Regions from separate parts of the Streptomyces sp. NPDC090442 genome, predicted to be linked through region 1. Evidence: riboswitches for the same ligand, from Rfam matches in the RefSeq annotation. Region 1 holds a riboswitch; the other holds the start of a gene.

What was found. A riboswitch is a leader RNA that binds a small molecule or an ion and turns the genes downstream of it on or off. The one in region 1 is predicted to bind thiamine pyrophosphate.
Region 2: it holds a riboswitch for thiamine pyrophosphate, as region 1 does, so the genes downstream of both, thiO (glycine oxidase ThiO) here and ACIQU6_RS10775 (thiamine ABC transporter substrate binding subunit) in region 1, are expected to answer to the same signal.

The regions. Positions count from the first base shown of each region.
Region 1 is NZ_JBIVXW010000011.1:74,022-81,735, forward strand. It holds gene ACIQU6_RS10760 (response regulator) at 1-23, shown strand, start outside; gene ACIQU6_RS10765 (ABC transporter ATP-binding protein) at 78-1,148, opposite strand; gene ACIQU6_RS10770 (ABC transporter permease) at 1,149-2,912, opposite strand; gene ACIQU6_RS10775 (thiamine ABC transporter substrate binding subunit) at 2,888-3,967, opposite strand; TPP riboswitch at 4,071-4,191, opposite strand; gene rlmN (23S rRNA (adenine(2503)-C(2))-methyltransferase RlmN) at 4,228-5,340, opposite strand; gene ACIQU6_RS10785 (phosphatidate cytidylyltransferase) at 5,509-6,660, opposite strand; gene frr (ribosome recycling factor) at 6,660-7,217, opposite strand; gene pyrH (UMP kinase) at 7,392-7,714, opposite strand, start outside.
Region 2 is NZ_JBIVXW010000003.1:32,635-40,348, forward strand. It holds gene ACIQU6_RS03575 (MerR family transcriptional regulator) at 1-104, shown strand, start outside; gene ACIQU6_RS03580 (thiazole synthase) at 127-969, opposite strand; gene thiS (sulfur carrier protein ThiS) at 977-1,228, opposite strand; gene thiO (glycine oxidase ThiO) at 1,225-2,457, opposite strand; TPP riboswitch at 2,455-2,567, opposite strand; gene ACIQU6_RS03595 (NAD(P)/FAD-dependent oxidoreductase) at 2,707-3,978, shown strand; gene ACIQU6_RS03600 (Rv2175c family DNA-binding protein) at 4,089-4,454, shown strand; gene thiE (thiamine phosphate synthase) at 4,558-5,208, shown strand; gene metF (methylenetetrahydrofolate reductase [NAD(P)H]) at 5,341-6,258, shown strand; gene ACIQU6_RS03615 (hypothetical protein) at 6,295-7,359, shown strand; gene ACIQU6_RS03620 (phytoene desaturase family protein) at 7,446-7,714, opposite strand, start outside.

The DNA.
Region 1 (7,714 bases):
CCACCCCTCCCCCACGCATCTAGTGGCACCCGGCCCGAAAGGAGCGAGCCATGGCACAACTGCGATGTGCCGCGCGGCTATTCAGCCGTGGCGTCCAGCACCACCACGTCCTCGGCGGCGAAGGAGATCCCCACCCGCTCCCCCGTCTCCGGCGCCTGGCTCAGTGGGCAGGCCGCCTCCACCTGCGGTGCGCCCGCCGGCTGGAGCAGCAGCGCCACGTGCGTGCCGCGGAAGGTGCGCGCCGCGACCAGACAGGGCAGCCCGTCCTCCGGAGAGGTCAGCCGGACGCCGGCTGGGCGCACCAGCAGGCGGCACGGCCCGTCCGAAGTACCCTCCGGTACCGGCACTTTGCCCCAGGGGGTGGCGGCGGCCCCGCCCTGCACGGTGGCCTCGACCACGTTGTCGAAGCCGAGGAAGCGGGCGACGAACGCGTTGGCGGGCCGCTGCCAGACGTCCAGGGGCGTGCCGCTCTGGGCGATCCGGCCGTCCCGCATCACCACGACCCGGTCGGCGAGCGCGAACGCCTCGCCCTGGTCGTGGGTGACGGCCAGCACGGTCGTGCCCAACTCTCTGAAGAGTCGCCGCAGTTCGACGACCAGTCGCTCCCGCAGCCCCCGGTCCAGCTGTCCGAGCGGCTCGTCCAGCATCAACAGCCGCGGGCTCGGTGCGAGCGCGCGGGCCAGCGCGACCCGCTGCTGCTCACCACCGGACAGCGAGGCCACGGCACGGCCCTGTGCCCCCGGCAGGCCGACGAGATCCAGCAGTTCCGCGACCGTGCGCTCCTGCTCGGCGCGAGAGGAACGCCGCATCCGGAGCCCGAAGGCCACGTTTCCCGCGACGTCGCGCTGCGGAAAGAGCTGGTGGTCCTGGAACATCAACCCGACACCGCGCCGGTGCGTGGGCACCCCCGTCTGGTCGCGGCCTTCCAGCGACACCGCGCCCGCGTCGGTGTGTTGCAGCCCGGCGACCACCCGCAGCAGGGTGGACTTGCCACTTCCGCTGGGACCGAGGACGCAGACGGTTTCGTGCGCCGCGACGTCCAGGTCGACCGCGTCGAGGGCGGGGGCCGCACCGGGTGTGCCGAAGCGGACGGTGACGCCGTCCAGCCGCAGCATTTCCGATGTCGTGGTCCCGGTCTGTGTCGTCATCTAGAACTCCCCGGAGTGGTCGATGGGGCTGCCTCCGGCCGAGCCGGTCCGCGGCTGGGGACGGATCCGTTCCAGGGCCAGCAGGGCGCCCGCGCACACCACCATCAACATGGTCGACAGGGCCATCGCCTGGCCGTAGTTGAACTCCCCCGCGCGGCCCAGCAGCCGCGCCACGGCCACCGGAAGGGTCGGCTGATCGGGCCGTGCGATGAACACGGTCGCGCCGAACTCACCGAGCGAGACGGCGAACGCGAAGCCCGCCGCGATGAGCACGGCCCGCCGCACCATCGGCAGGTCCACCTCGCGCCAGACCCGCCAGGGCGAGGCGCCGAGGACGGCCGCCGCCTCCCGCAGCCGGCCGTCGACCGCCCGCAGGACGGGCAGCATGGTGCGGACCACGAACGGCACGCCCACCAGGGCCTGCGCGAGCGGCACCAGCCACCACGATTCCCGCAGGTCCAGCGGCGGCTTGTCGAGAGTGATCAGGAAGCCGAAGCCGACGGTCACGGCGGAGACGCCGAGGGGCAGCATCAGCAGCCCGTCGAAGCCGCGCAGCAGCCGAGTGATCACGGGGGTGCGTCCCGACGGGCCGGCCGTCGGCCGGGAGCGGGTGAGTGCGGCCGCCGCCGCGCCGCCGATCAGCAGGGCGATCGCGGTGGCCGCGGCACCGTAGGTGAGGGAGTTCCAGAGGGCGTCGAGGGGGGCGACGGCGAAGGTGCTGTCGGCGGACGCGGCGGACTGCAGCGTCTCGTAGAAGACCAGCCCGTAGCCGTGGGGCCCGGCGAAGGACCGTTCGACGAGCACAGCCAGGGGCAGGACGAGCAGCACCGCGATGACGGCGAGCGTGCTCCAGAGCAGCGCCCACTGGCTGCGGCCCTTTGGGCGGCGGGCGGTGCGGGAGGCGTCGACGAGCCGCAGGGTCGATTCGCGGCGCCGCACGGTCCAGGCGTGCAGCCCCAACAGGCCCAGTACGGCGGCGAACTGGATCAGGGTCAGCACGGCGGCGGTGGGCAGATCCAGGAAGTCGGCGGTCTGCCGGTAGATCTCCACCTCCAGCGTGGAGAAGGTCGGGCCGCCCAGGATCTGCACGACGCCGAAGGAGGTGAAGGTGAAGAGGAACACCATCAGCGCCGCGGCGGCCACGGCCGGTCCCAGCGCGGGCAGCGTCACTCTCCGCCAGGCCGCGAACCGTCCGGCTCCCAGGACCCGGGCCGCTTCCTCCTGACGCGGGTCGAGTTGGGCCCAGAGCCCCCCGACGGTACGGACGACGACCGCGTAGTTGAAGAAGACATGCGCGAGCAGGATCGCCCACACCGAGGTGTCCAGCCGGACGCCCCACAGATTGTCCAGCAGCCCGCCCCGGCCGACCAGTGCCAGGAAGGCGGAGCCGACGACGACGGTGGGCAGCACGAAGGGCACCGCGACCACCGCCCGCAGCAGTTGCTTGCCGGGGAAGTCGAAGCGGGCGAAGACGTATGCGCCGGGCAGCGCGGCCAGCAGCGTCAGCCCCGTCGAGGCGGCGGCCTGCCAGACGGTGAACCACAACACGTGGAGGACGTCCGGGTCGCCGAGCACGGCGGCGAATCGCCCGAACTGCCACTGCCCGCCGTCCTTCAGCCCGCGTCCGACGATCACGGCGACCGGGTAGGCGAAGAACAGCGCGAAGAAGGCGAGCGGCAGGGCCATCAGACCGAGCCGCACCGCCGTTCCGCGCGCGGGCCTCCTGGGCCGTGCGGGGGCTACTTCAGAACGAGCGAGGACCACTGCTTGATCCACTGGTCACGGTTCTTGGTGATCGTCGCCGGGGCGAGCGTCGCCGGCTTGTCGATCGCGGTGCCGTAGTGGGTGAACAGCTCCGGCACCTTGGCGTCCTTGCGCGCCGGGTTGACGAACATCTGCAGCGGCATGTCCTCCTGGAACTTCTTCGACAGGAGGAAGTCGAGCAGCGCCTTGCCGCCCTTCTCGTTCTTGGCGCCCTTGAGCAGACCGCCGAATTCGATCTGCCGGAAGCAGGTGCCGGTCGCGACGCCGGTCGGGGCCTCCTTGGGCGCGGGGTTCTTGCCCATCACCTCGGCGGGCGGGCTGGAGGCGTAGGAGACCACCAGCGGCTTGTCCCCCTTGCCCTTGCCGGCCGCGGAGCCCGAGAAGCGCTCGTTGTACGCCTGCTCCCAACTGTCCACGACCTCGACGCCGTTGGCCTTGAGCTTCTTCCAGTAGTCCTGCCAGCCGGCCTCGCCGTGGGTGGCGATGGTGCCCAGTTGGAAGGCAAGTCCCGGAGAGGAGGTGGCGGAGTTCTCGGTGACCAGCAGGTTCTTGTACTGCGGCTTGAGCAGGTCGTCGAAGGTCTGCGGCGGCGCCAGCTTGTGCTGGGTGAAGTAGGCGCGGTCGTAGTTGACGCAGCTGTCGCCGTAGTCAAGGGGCGTGACCCGGTGGGCGTCCTTGTCGAGCTGGAGGTCGGCCGGGACGTTCTCCAGGCCCTGGGCCTTGTAGGGGGTGAAGAGACCGGCGTTCAGGCCGCGCGAGAGCAGGGTGTTGTCGATGCCGAAGAAGACGTCGCCCTGCGGGTTGTCCTTGGCCAGGATCGCCTGGTTGACGGCCTTGCCCGCGTCCCCGCCCCTGAGCACCTTGACCTTGTAGCCGGTCTCCTTCTCGAAGGCGGCCAGGACGGATTTGGAGGCGTTGAACGAGTCATGGCTGACGAGCGTGACGGTCTTGGCGTCCGTGCTGCCGCCGGTGCCGGAGCTGCCACACCCGGCGAGTGCGGTGATGCCGGCCACCGCGGCGAGCGCTGCCGCGGTGATCCTGCTGGTGGTGCTCACTGAGTTCCTCCTGGCTGGCCAGGAAGAGACGCGGCCCCGCCCGGTGTCCACTGCGTTCTGCGTCGATGACGCTTGGCAGCAAACGGTGGACGGGGCGCAACAGCATGAGTGACGACCGAACTTCCTACCCGGAATGACCCGGGCGAGGTTCAAGGGTCTGCGGGCGCCGTAGGGCTACGACACGTCCGCACTCTCAGCGCTGTGGCGCTCCCCTGTCGGAATGAATGTGCGTTTTTCCACGCCACCGTACCAGCGGGTGCTCAGCGTTCCGAGGCCGCCAGTTGCCCGCAGGCGCCGTCGATCTCCTGGCCCCGGGTGTCCCGGACGGTCACGGGCACGCCGTGCGCCTCGATGGCCCGTACGAACGCCAGCTCGTCCTCGGGCCGCGAGGCGGTCCACTTCGAGCCCGGCGTCGGATTGAGCGGAATGAGGTTGACATGGACCCGCTTGTTCTTGAGCAGGCGCCCCAGCAGGTCACCGCGCCATGCCTGGTCGTTGATGTCCCGGATCAGGGCGTACTCGATCGAGATCCGGCGGCCGGACTTCTCGGCGTACTCCCATGCCGCGTCCAGCACCTCGCGGACCTTCCAGCGGGTGTTGACCGGCACGAGGGTGTCGCGCAGCTCGTCGTCAGGCGCGTGCAGCGACACCGCGAGCCGGCACTTGAAGCCCTCGTCGGCGAACCGCAGCATCGCCGGGACCAGCCCGACGGTGGAGACGGTGATGCCGCGCTGGGAGAGGCCCAGACCGTCCGGCTCGGGGTCGGTCAGCCGTCGGATCGCGCCGACCACGCGCTTGTAGTTGGCGAGCGGCTCACCCATGCCCATGAAAACGATGTTGGAAAGCCGCGCCGGGCCGCCGGGAACCTCACTGTCGCGCAGTGCCCGCATCCCGTCGACGATCTGGTGCACGATCTCCGCGGTGGAGAGGTTGCGGTCCAGCCCGGCCTGGCCGGTGGCGCAGAACGGGCAGTTCATGCCGCAGCCGGCCTGTGAGGAGATGCACATGGTGACCCGGTCCGGGTAGCGCATCAGCACGGACTCGACGAGGGTGCCGTCGTGCAGCCGCCACAGCGTCTTGCGGGTGGTGTCGTCGTCGCACGAGATGTGCCGCACCACCGACATCAGGTCCGGGAGCAGTTCCGCGGCCAGCTTCTCGCGCGCCGTCGCGGGGATGTCGGTCCACTGCGCCGGGTCGTGCGCGTAGCGGGCGAAGTAGTGCTGCGACAACTGCTTGGCACGGAACGGCTTCTCACCGATCGCGGCCACCGCCTCGCGGCGCTCGGCCGGGCTGAGGTCGGCGAGGTGCCGTGGCGGCTTCTTGGCGCCGCGGGGGGCGACAAACGTCAGTTCTCCCGGGGCCGGGCGTGCCATGGGCGGAAACTCCTCTGTGCGACGAGGCCGGACGGCTTCCGCCGACGCGGAGCCAGGAGCCGGACGGGGCCGGAACCGGGGGACCTCACGGATCGTCCCCGCGGTCGCGGGAACGGGAAGGGCGCGCCGCGAACGAGCGGCGCGCCCTCCAAGGGTAACCGGCGACGGTCAGCCCGCTCCCACGAAGATCACGAACAGCAGCCAGACCACCGGCGCCGTCGGCAGCAGCGAGTCCAACCGGTCCATGATCCCGCCGTGGCCGGGCAGCAGGGTGCCCATGTCCTTGATGCCCAGATCCCGCTTGATCATGGATTCGCCGAGGTCGCCGAGGGTCGCGCTGACCGCGACCGCCAGGCCGAGCAGCAGCCCCTCCCACCAGGCGCCGCCCTTGATCAGGAACTGCATGCACAGCGCCCCCGCCACCATCGCGAAGAGCACCGCGCCGACGAGTCCCTCGCGGGTCTTGCCCGGACTGATCCGCGGCGCCAGCTTCTTCTTCCCGAAGCGCCAACCGATCGCGTAGGCACCGGTGTCGCTGACGACCGTCAGCAGCAGGAACGTCAGCACCCGCTGCGGCCCGTCGTCCGCGGCAGCCAGCATCAGGGCCACGAACGTCGCCAGGAACGGGACGTAGAACGCCGCGAAGACCCCGGCCGTGACGTCCCGGAGGTAGTTCTGCGGCGCCTCCGTCATCCGCCAGACCAGGACGGCGAGGGCGGTGAGCGACATCGCCACCCACGCCCCCTCGGCACCGCGCACGTATCCGGCGATCACCATGGCGGTGCCGCCGACCGCGAGCGGGACCAGCGGCACCCGGATGTCCTTGCGCTCCGCCAGCCGCGAGGTCAGCTCCCACAGGCCCACGACGACGGCGAGCGCTATGACACCGATGAACACCGGCTTGTAGACGAAGAGCGAGGCGAGGATCACCGCGCCGAGTCCGACGCCGACCCCTATGGCAGCGCGCAGATTGCGCCCCGCGCTCTTCTTCTGCGGTTTCACTGGGTCACTGTCGGACCCGGGGAGCGAGGTGGGCATGGGCTCCTGCGGCCTGTCGTCGCGGAACAGGGGGCCGCTCAGCCGAGCAGCCCCCCGGTCGTCCAGGTTGTCCTGGTCATCCCGGATGTCCCGATGGTCGTCCTGGTGTCCGCCCGGCTCGGGCACGATGGGCATGGGCCGAGTCTGCGCCGCGCCGCCCCTGCCGTGCACGGGACCCGCCGGGGCGGGGGGTGCCGCCCCGCGCAGCGAGGCGGCCGATCCGTGATCGGGCGGTCCCCAGTGTCCGGCGCCGACCGGGGTCCCCCAGGATGACTCGTTCATCAGACCTCTAGGAGCTCGGATTCCTTGTGCTTGAGGAGCTCGTCCACCTGCGCGACGTACTTCGCGGTGGTGTCGTCGAGCTCCTTCTCGGCCCGGCGCACCTCGTCCTCGCCCGACTCCTTGTCCTTGACGAGCTTGTCGAGCGACTCCTTGGCCTTGCGTCGCACGCTGCGGATCGAGATCTTCGAGTCCTCGGCCTTGTTCTTGGCGACCTTGATGAACTCGCGCCGGCGCTCCTCGGTGAGCTCCGGGAAGTTCACGCGGATGATGTTGCCGTCGTTGCTCGGGTTGACGCCGAGGTCCGAATCGCGGATCGCCTGCTCGATGTTGCGCAGCGCGCTCTTGTCGAACGGGGTCACCACGGCCATCCGCGGCTCCGGCACCGAGAACGACGCCAGTTGGTTGATGGGCGTCATGGCGCCGTAGTAGTCCGCCACGATCTTGTTGAACATCGCCGGGTGCGCACGCCCGGTGCGGATCGCGGCGAAGTCCTCCTTGGCGACCACGACGGCCTTCTCCATCTTCTCCTCGGCTTCGAGGAGGATCTCTTCGATCACCACTTGCTCCTGGTCTTATCGGTAAGAAGCAGAGCCTCGCCCCTGCCGCGCGTCTTCTCCTGCACGGTGTCCGACCGGCAGGCGGTTGTCCATCCCCGTACCGAGGTCTTCCCACGACCGGGGGTTGCCGCCCGTACGGGCCGACACCCGTACGGAATCAGGCAGTTGAGGCCGTTAGGCCCGGGTGTTCTGATCGCTGACGAGCGTGCCGATCTTCTCACCCTTCACCGCACGCGCGATGTTCCCCTCGGCGAGCAGCTCGAACACGAGGATCGGGAGCTTGTTGTCCCGGCACAGCGTGATGGCGGTGGCGTCGGCGATCTTCAGGTCGCGGGTGATGACCTCGCCGTATTCGAGGGCGTCGAACTTGACCGCGTCCGGGTTCCTCTTGGGGTCGGAGTCGTAGACGCCGTCCACGCCGTTCTTCCCCATCAGCATGGCCTCGGCGTCGATCTCCAGGGCGCGCTGGGCGGCGGTGGTGTCGGTGGAGAAGTACG
Region 2 (7,714 bases), on a different contig from region 1:
CCATCGAGTCCCTGATGGCCTCCCGGGACCTGCTCGACGAGGTGATCACCGCCGCCCCGGAGGAGTTCGCCGGGCGGGCCGGGGCGGCCGCCGGCCCGGCCTGAGGCGGCCCCGCACTCCGGCGCTCTAGAAGGCCGGCCGCTCCGGATCCAGCTCCGCCACGCCGTCGGCGGGCGAGGAGGCCAGCGCGAAGTGGCGGCGCGGGATCCGGCCGGCGCGGTGGGCCAGCCGACCCGCCGCCACCGCGTGCCGCATCGCCGCGGCCATCAACTCCGGCTCCTGCGCGCGGGTCACCGCCGACGCCAGCATCACCGCCGCGCACCCCAACTCCATGGCGAGCGCGGCGTCCGAGGCGGTGCCCGCGCCGGCGTCCAGGACGACCGGGACGCCCGCGCGCTCGGTGATCAGTTGGAAGTTGTGCGGATTGCGGATGCCCAGGCCGGAGCCGATCGGCGAGCCGAGCGGCATGATCGCCGCGCACCCCACGTCCTCCAGCTTCCGGGCCAGCACCGGGTCGTCACTGGTATACGGGAGCACGGTGAAACCGTCGTCCACCAGGGTCTCGGCGGCGTCCAGCAGCTCCACCGGGTCCGGCAGCAGGGTCCGCTCGTCGGCGACCACCTCCAGCTTGACCCAGTCGGTGCCGAGCGCCTCCCTGGCGAGCCGGGCGGTGAGCACCGCCTCGCCGGCGGTGAAGCAGCCCGCGGTGTTCGGCAGCACCCGGATCCCGTGCCGGGCCAGGACGGACAGCACCGAGCCCTGCACGGTCGGGTCCAGCCGCCGCATGGCGACGGTCGTCAGCTCCGTGCCGGAGGCCAGCAGCGCGCGCTCCAGGACGTCGAGGCTGGGCGCGCCGCCGGTGCCCATGATGAGCCGAGACCCGAACGAGGTGCCGGCGATGGTGAGGTGGTCGGCGTCGGCGGCGGGCGCCGCGGAGGCGGTGCCCGGTGCGACTGCGGTGTCGGTCATGGCGCGATCAGCCTCCCTGGACGGCGGTGAGCACTTCGACGCGGTCGCCGTCGCCGAGCGCGGTGCCGGGCCACTGGGAGCGCGGCACCACGGTCTCGTTGACCGCGGCGGCCACCCCGGCAGGGGCCCGGGACAGCGTGGCGACCAGCCGGTCGAGGGTCAGCCCGCCCGGGATCCGGCGGGCCTCGCCGTTGACGGAGACGGACACCGTGGGGCCGTCGGGGGCCTCGGACGGGACGGGGGTACCGGGGGCGCTCATGCGGGCAGCTCCTCGAGGGCGTGGGCGCGCCGGGCCCCTTGGGGGGTGGGGGCGAAGCGCGTGGGGGAGAAGGGGCGGGCCTCTTCCGGGACCGTCCCGGTGGTCAGCGCCTCGGCCATCACGTCCCCGGTGAGCGGCGTCAGCAGGACGCCGTTGCGGTAGTGGCCGGTGGCCAGATGGAGGCCGGGCAGCGCGGTCGGTCCGAGCAGCGGCGCGTTGTCGGGGGAGCCGGGGCGCAGCCCGGCGCGGCTCTCGGTCAGCGGCAACTCGGTGATGCCCGGGACCAGTTCGTGGGCGTCCCGCAGCAGCTCGTAGACGCCGCCCGCGGTGACCGTGGTGTCCCAGCCCAGCTCCTCGTTGGTGGCGCCGAGGACCAGTTCACCGCTCTCCCGCGGCACCAGGTAGACGGGGTTGCCGCGGACGACGGCCCGTACGGTGCGGGAGAGGAACGCCCCGCCCCCCGGGAGCGCGTCCGGCAGCCGCAGCCGCAGCACCACGCCCTTGACGGGCCGCACCGGCGGCCGCACCGCCTCCGGGACGCCGGCCAACCGGCCGCTGAGGCTGCCGCCGGCCAGCACGACCTGACCGGCCACCAGGCGTGTGCCGTCGGCGAGTTCGGCGCCCGTGGCGCGCCCGGCGGCGGTCGTCAGCCGCTCCGCCGACGTCCGGTGGAAGGCCACCCCGGCCCGCTCGCAGGCGGCCAGCAGGGCGCCCGCCAGCCGGCGCGGATCGACCTGGTGGTCGCCGTCCACCCGGAGGCCGCCGCGCACCCCGGGGGCGAGCATCGGCTCCAGCCGGCGGCACTCCCGCCCGGTCAGCCACTCCGACTCCAGGCCCGACCGGACCTGGAGGGCGTGCAACTCCCGTAGGTGGGCACGGTCGTCGGCGTCCAGCGCGACGGCCAGGGTGCCGCACCGCCGGTAGCCGATGCGCTGACCGCTCGCCTCCTGGAGCTCCTCCGTGAAGCGCGGATACCGCTCGGCCGAGGCCAGGTTGAGCCCCAGCAGGGTCTCCTCGCCGTAGTGGAGCTCGGTGACCGCGGCCAGCATGCCGGCCGCGACGAGCGCCGCGCCGCCGCCGGGCGCGGGGTCCGCCATCGCGACGCGCAGGCCCCGGCCGGCCGCCCGCCAGGCGGTGACCAGCCCGATGATGCCGCCGCCGATGACCAGCACATCGGGGTGCCGACCGTCCGGCCGCGGTGGGTTCGATGGTGTGGCAGATGGATGCATGGGCGTCCAGCCCCTCCCTTCGCCGGCATGACCCGGATCAGGTTCGTACGGTCGGAGGCCGGCCAGCCTCCCTCTCAGCCCGGTCCGTCCGGGCTCCCGCGAGTGCGTGCATCCGCCACCCTAGTACGGGGCCGCGACGCGTCGTAAGGGAGCGCACCGGGACCGGGCGCCCCCGACCGGTGACGTTGTGTCAGAGATCTCCTTGCGCGCTGCTGCGGGCCGCGTCGCCCGCCGTCCTAGAGTGAGCGGGTGAGCGAGCAGAGCAACTCTCCCCAGGCCCCTGACCGCACGCCGCGCGTGGTGATCGCCGGCGCGGGGATGGCGGGTGTGCAGACCGCCGTGGCCCTGCGCGAGCACGGCTGGCGCGGGGCGATCACCCTCCTCGGCGACGAGCCCCACCAGCCCTACGACCGCCCGCCGCTGTCCAAGGCCGTGCTGCTCGGCAAGGCCGAGGGCTCCGCGTTCGACATCGACTTCGCCGGCCTCGGCATCGACCTGCAACTCGGCCGCCCGGTCACCGCGCTGCGCCCGGACGACCACGTCGTTCAGACCGCCCAGGGCCCGATCCGGTACGCCTACGCGGTGCTCGCCACCGGCGCCGAACCGATCACCCTGCCCGGCAGCGAGGGTCTGCCCGGCGTGCACCTGCTGCGCACCCTGGACGACGCCGAGCGGCTGCGCCCGGTGCTCGCCGCCCAGCACCGGATCGTGGTGGTGGGCGCCGGCTGGATCGGCGCCGAGTTCGCCACCGCCGCCCGCGAGGCCGGCTGCGAGGTCACGGTCGTGGAGGCCGCCGACCACCCCCTGGCCGGCGCCCTGCCCACCGAGGTCGCCGCGCACATGGCCGGCTGGTACGCCGACGCCGGGGCCGAGCTGCGCACCGGCGCCCGGGTCGCCTCCGTCGCCCCCGGTGCGGTGACCCTCGCCGACGGCACCACCCTGCCCGCCGACGCGGTCGTCGTCGGGATCGGCGCCCGGCCCGCCACCGCCTGGCTGGCCGGCTCCGGCGTCGCCCTCTCCCCCGAGGACGGCTCGGTCCTGGCCGACGAGCGGCTGCACACCTCCGCCCCCGACGTCTACGCGGTCGGCGACTGCGCCTCGTTCCCCTCCGCCCGTTACCGCACCCGGCTCCTGGTCCACCACTGGGACAACGCCCTCCAGGGCCCCCGCACGGTGGCCGAGAACATCGCCCGCGGCACGGCGGAGGGCGTGGTCTACGACCCGGTCCCGTACTTCTGGTCCGAGCAGTTCGGGCGGTTCGTCCAGTACGCCGGCCACCACGGGGACGCCGACGAACTGGTGTGGCGCGGCGACCCGACCGGTGCCGCCTGGTCGGTGCTCTGGCTCCGCCACGAGCCCGGCGCGGGGGCCGGGGAGCCGGCCGGCCGGCTGGTCGCGCTGCTGGCGGTGGGGCGCCCGCGGGACCTGGCCCAGGGGCGCCGGCTGATCGAACGGGGTGCGCTGCTGGACCGGGAGCGCGCGGCGGACGCGGCCGTTCCGCTCAAGTCCGCGGTGCGGTAGCGCGATCCACCGGCACGACGGGCCCGCCCGGCCCCGCCGGCCGACGTGCCGACGTGCTCCACGGCGAGGCCCGGCTACCGACTGTCAGTGGGAGGTGGCAGGCTTGTCCTGTGACCGAGATTGACGCAAACATCGATGGGCTCGTCCCCGCCTGGCTCACCCTCCCCGACATCGCCGAGGAATGCGGCGTCGAGGTGACCCGCGTGCGACAGCTGGTGAAGGAGGGCCAGCTCATCGCCGTGCGCCGCGGTGAGAACCGCGTGCTCCAGGTGCCCGCCGAATTCATCAAGGACGGCAAGGTCGTCAAGGGGCTCGCCGGCACGCTGACCCTCCTCAAGGACGACGGCTTCACCGACGAGGAGATGCTGGAGTGGCTCTTCACCGCGGATGACACCCTGCCCGGCACCCCGGCGCAGGCCCTGCGCGAGAATCGCGGCACGGAGGTCAAGCGCCGGGCCCAGGCGCTCGCCGTCTGACGCACCCGCGTCCCGCAGCAACCACAATCCGTAACCACCACCGCACGGCGTACGGGTCGGCACCGCCCGGCCCGTACGCCGCCGACGAGGGGGAAGCCGCCTGATGGCCACCGTTCGACAGGCCCTGTCCGACGCCCGGCTCTACCTGTGCACCGACGCGCGCACCCGCCAGGGCGATCTCCCGCAGTTCCTGGACGCGGTGCTCTCCTCGGGCGTGGACATCGTCCAACTCCGCGACAAGGGCATGGAGGCCGGCGCGGAGCTGCGCCACCTGGAGGTCTTCGCGGACGCCTGCCGCCGGCACGGCAAGCTGCTCGCGGTCAACGACCGCGCGGACGTCGCCCATGCCGCCGGCGCCGACGTGCTCCACCTCGGCCAGGGCGACCTGCCGGTCCCGGCCGCCCGCGCGCTGCTCGGCCCCGAGCCGCTGATCGGCCGCTCCACCCACGCCGAGGCCGAGGTCGACGCCGCCCTCGCCGAGCCCGGGGTGGACTACTTCTGCACCGGCCCCTGTTGGCCGACGCCCACCAAGCCGGGCCGGCACGCCCCCGGCCTGGACCTCGTCCGGTACGCCGCCGCGCAGGACCCCGAGCGCCCCTGGTTCGCGATCGGCGGGATCGACGCCGGCAACCTCGACGAGGTGCTGGCCGCCGGCGCCCGCCGGGTGGTGGTGGTCCGCGCGCTCACCGAGGCCGACGACCCGGGCGCCGCGGCCGCCGAGCTGGCCAAGCGGATCCGCTCCCACGTCGGCTGACCTGCGCCTTAGGCGTCCGTCGGAGGACGCCGGAGGGCCGTGAGGTGTCCACGTTGTGGACACCGCCGGCGCCAACCAGCCAATACGCCGCCGTCGGTTGGTGTCCGTCCGGCGGGTGGTTAACCTGCCCGTATGGCCCTAGGTACAGCTTCCACCAGGACTGATCGTGCGCGGACGGTGCGCGACCTGCTCGCCTCCGGCAAGCAGTCCTATTCGTTCGAGTTCGCCGCCCCGAAGACCGAGAAGGGCGAGCGGACGTTGTGGAACGCCATTCGCCGCATCGAGGCCGTCGCCCCGACCTTCGTGTCGGTGACCTACGGCGCCGGCGGCACCTCCCGGGACGGAACGGTCCGCGCCACCGAACGCATCGCCACCGACACCACCCTCACCCCGGTCGCCCACCTGACCGCGGTCAACCACTCCACCGCGGAACTGCGCAACATCATCGGCCAGTACGCCGGCGCCGGGATCCGCAACATGCTCGCGCTCCGCGGTGACCCGCCGGGCGACCCCATGGGCGAGTGGGTCCGGCACCCCGACGGCATCAGCTACGCCGCCGACCTGGTCCAACTGATCAAGGAGTCGGGCGACTTCTGCGTCGGCGTGGCCGCCTTCCCCGAGATGCACCCGCGCTCGACGGACTGGGACACCGACATCGGGCACTTCGTCGACAAGTGCCGCGCCGGCGCGGACTTCGCGATCACCCAGATGTTCTTCTACCCGGAGGACTACCTCCGGCTGCGCGACCGGGTCTGTGCCGCGGGCTGCCCGACGCCGATCATCCCGGAGATCATGCCGGTCACCAACGTCCGCCAGATCGAGCGATTCGCGCAGCTCAGCAATGCCGCGTTCCCGCCCGAGCTCGCATCGCGCATCCTCGCGGTCAAGGACGACCCGGCGGCGGTACGCTCCATTGGCATCGAGTACGCGACGGAGCTGTGCGCGCGCTTGATGGCCGAGGACGTGCCCGGGTTGCACTTCATCACCCTGAACCACTCCACGGCGACCCTGGAAATCTACGAGAACCTCGGGCTGCACCAGCGGTCCTGATCACGGTGGCCGGAATCCGGCGGAAGCGGGGCGCATATGGGCTGGACGATCCTCTACCTCGCGTTCGGCCTGGTCGCCCTGTGGTTGCTCGGTGAGGTCCTGTTCCAGCACAAGGCGCCGCTGCGGTGGCGGCTGTTGGCGCTGGGCGGCTTCCTCGGCGTGGTGGCCGGCGTTGTCATCCCGTCGGTCGTCGTGATCGCGCTGGGGGCCATCGCCTTCGCGGTCGGGCAGACCTATGTGACGCTCTCCGTCCGCCGGGGCTACGAGGAGGGCTGGACGATCGGCGGGCGGCCCAAGCCGAGCCGCCGGCGCCGGGCCCGCTCGTCCCGCGCCCCGGCCGCCAAGCCGAAGCTCCAGGTCTCCGGGCTGGCGGAGGAGACCGCCCCGGCCGCCGGCGCGGCCCCGGCCCCCGATCCGGCCGGCCACGGCGTAGAGGGTGCCGGTGACCTGGGCCCGTACCCGCCGCAGCCGGACCCGTCCGCCCCCGGTGCCTTCGGTGCCGCGGACGCCACCGCCGCCTTCGGCGCCGTCGGTGAAGTGCCCGCCGCCGCCCAGGACTTCGGGTACGCCACCGCGGACGCCACCGCCGTCTACGCCCCGCAGCCGATGCCGGACGAGACCGCGGCCTACGGCATCTACAGCCCCGACGCCCGCCCCGACGCGCCGGCCGCCGCTGGCGCCTCCTACGACCTCTTCGGCAACCCCACCGTCGTCGGAGACGCCAACGGCCATGGCTACGACGGCGGTTACGGCCCGACCCCCGGGCACGACGGCTACGCCGACCCCTACCCGTCCTACGACGACGGCGCCTACCAGGGCGGCCACGGGCCCTACTCCGACCCGTACATCGGCACCCAGCAGTACGCCGCGCACTACGACCCCTACGAGGAGCCCGACCCCTTCGGCCGGGCGCCCCACCAGGCCGGGGCCTACGACCCCCTCGGCGGGCAGCCGGCGCAGCACTATCCCCAGGGCTACCCGCCCGAGACCCCGCCCGGCGGCGTCTGGATGCCGCAGCAGCGCGAGACCGGGCACCCGGAGGAGCAGCAGCCCTACCCGCCCCAGCAGCCGGGGTACGACGAGCAGCGGTACCACTACTGAGCGGCGGGGCGGTCTCCCCCCACGGAGGCCAACCGCCGCCGCCCCGGCCCGAGTCGGGCCCGGGCGCGGCCCTCAGGGGCGCGGTCTCACTCCGAGCCACGCCAGCCGTCGCCGTTGACGATCAGGCCCGCGACCAGTGCCCCGGACATCCCGGCGTGCGCCAGCCCGCCGCCGGGGTGGTACCAGCCACCGACGCCGTAGAGCCCGGGTATCCGGGTGCGGTTGCCGGGCCGCAGGAAGCGCCCCTCCTGGCCGGCCAGGGCCGGGCCCGGTACCAGGGAGCCCTCGGTCGGCGGCAGGACCTGCCGCCACAGCATCCGCTCCCGCAGCCCCGGCACGGCCGCCTCGGCGCGCT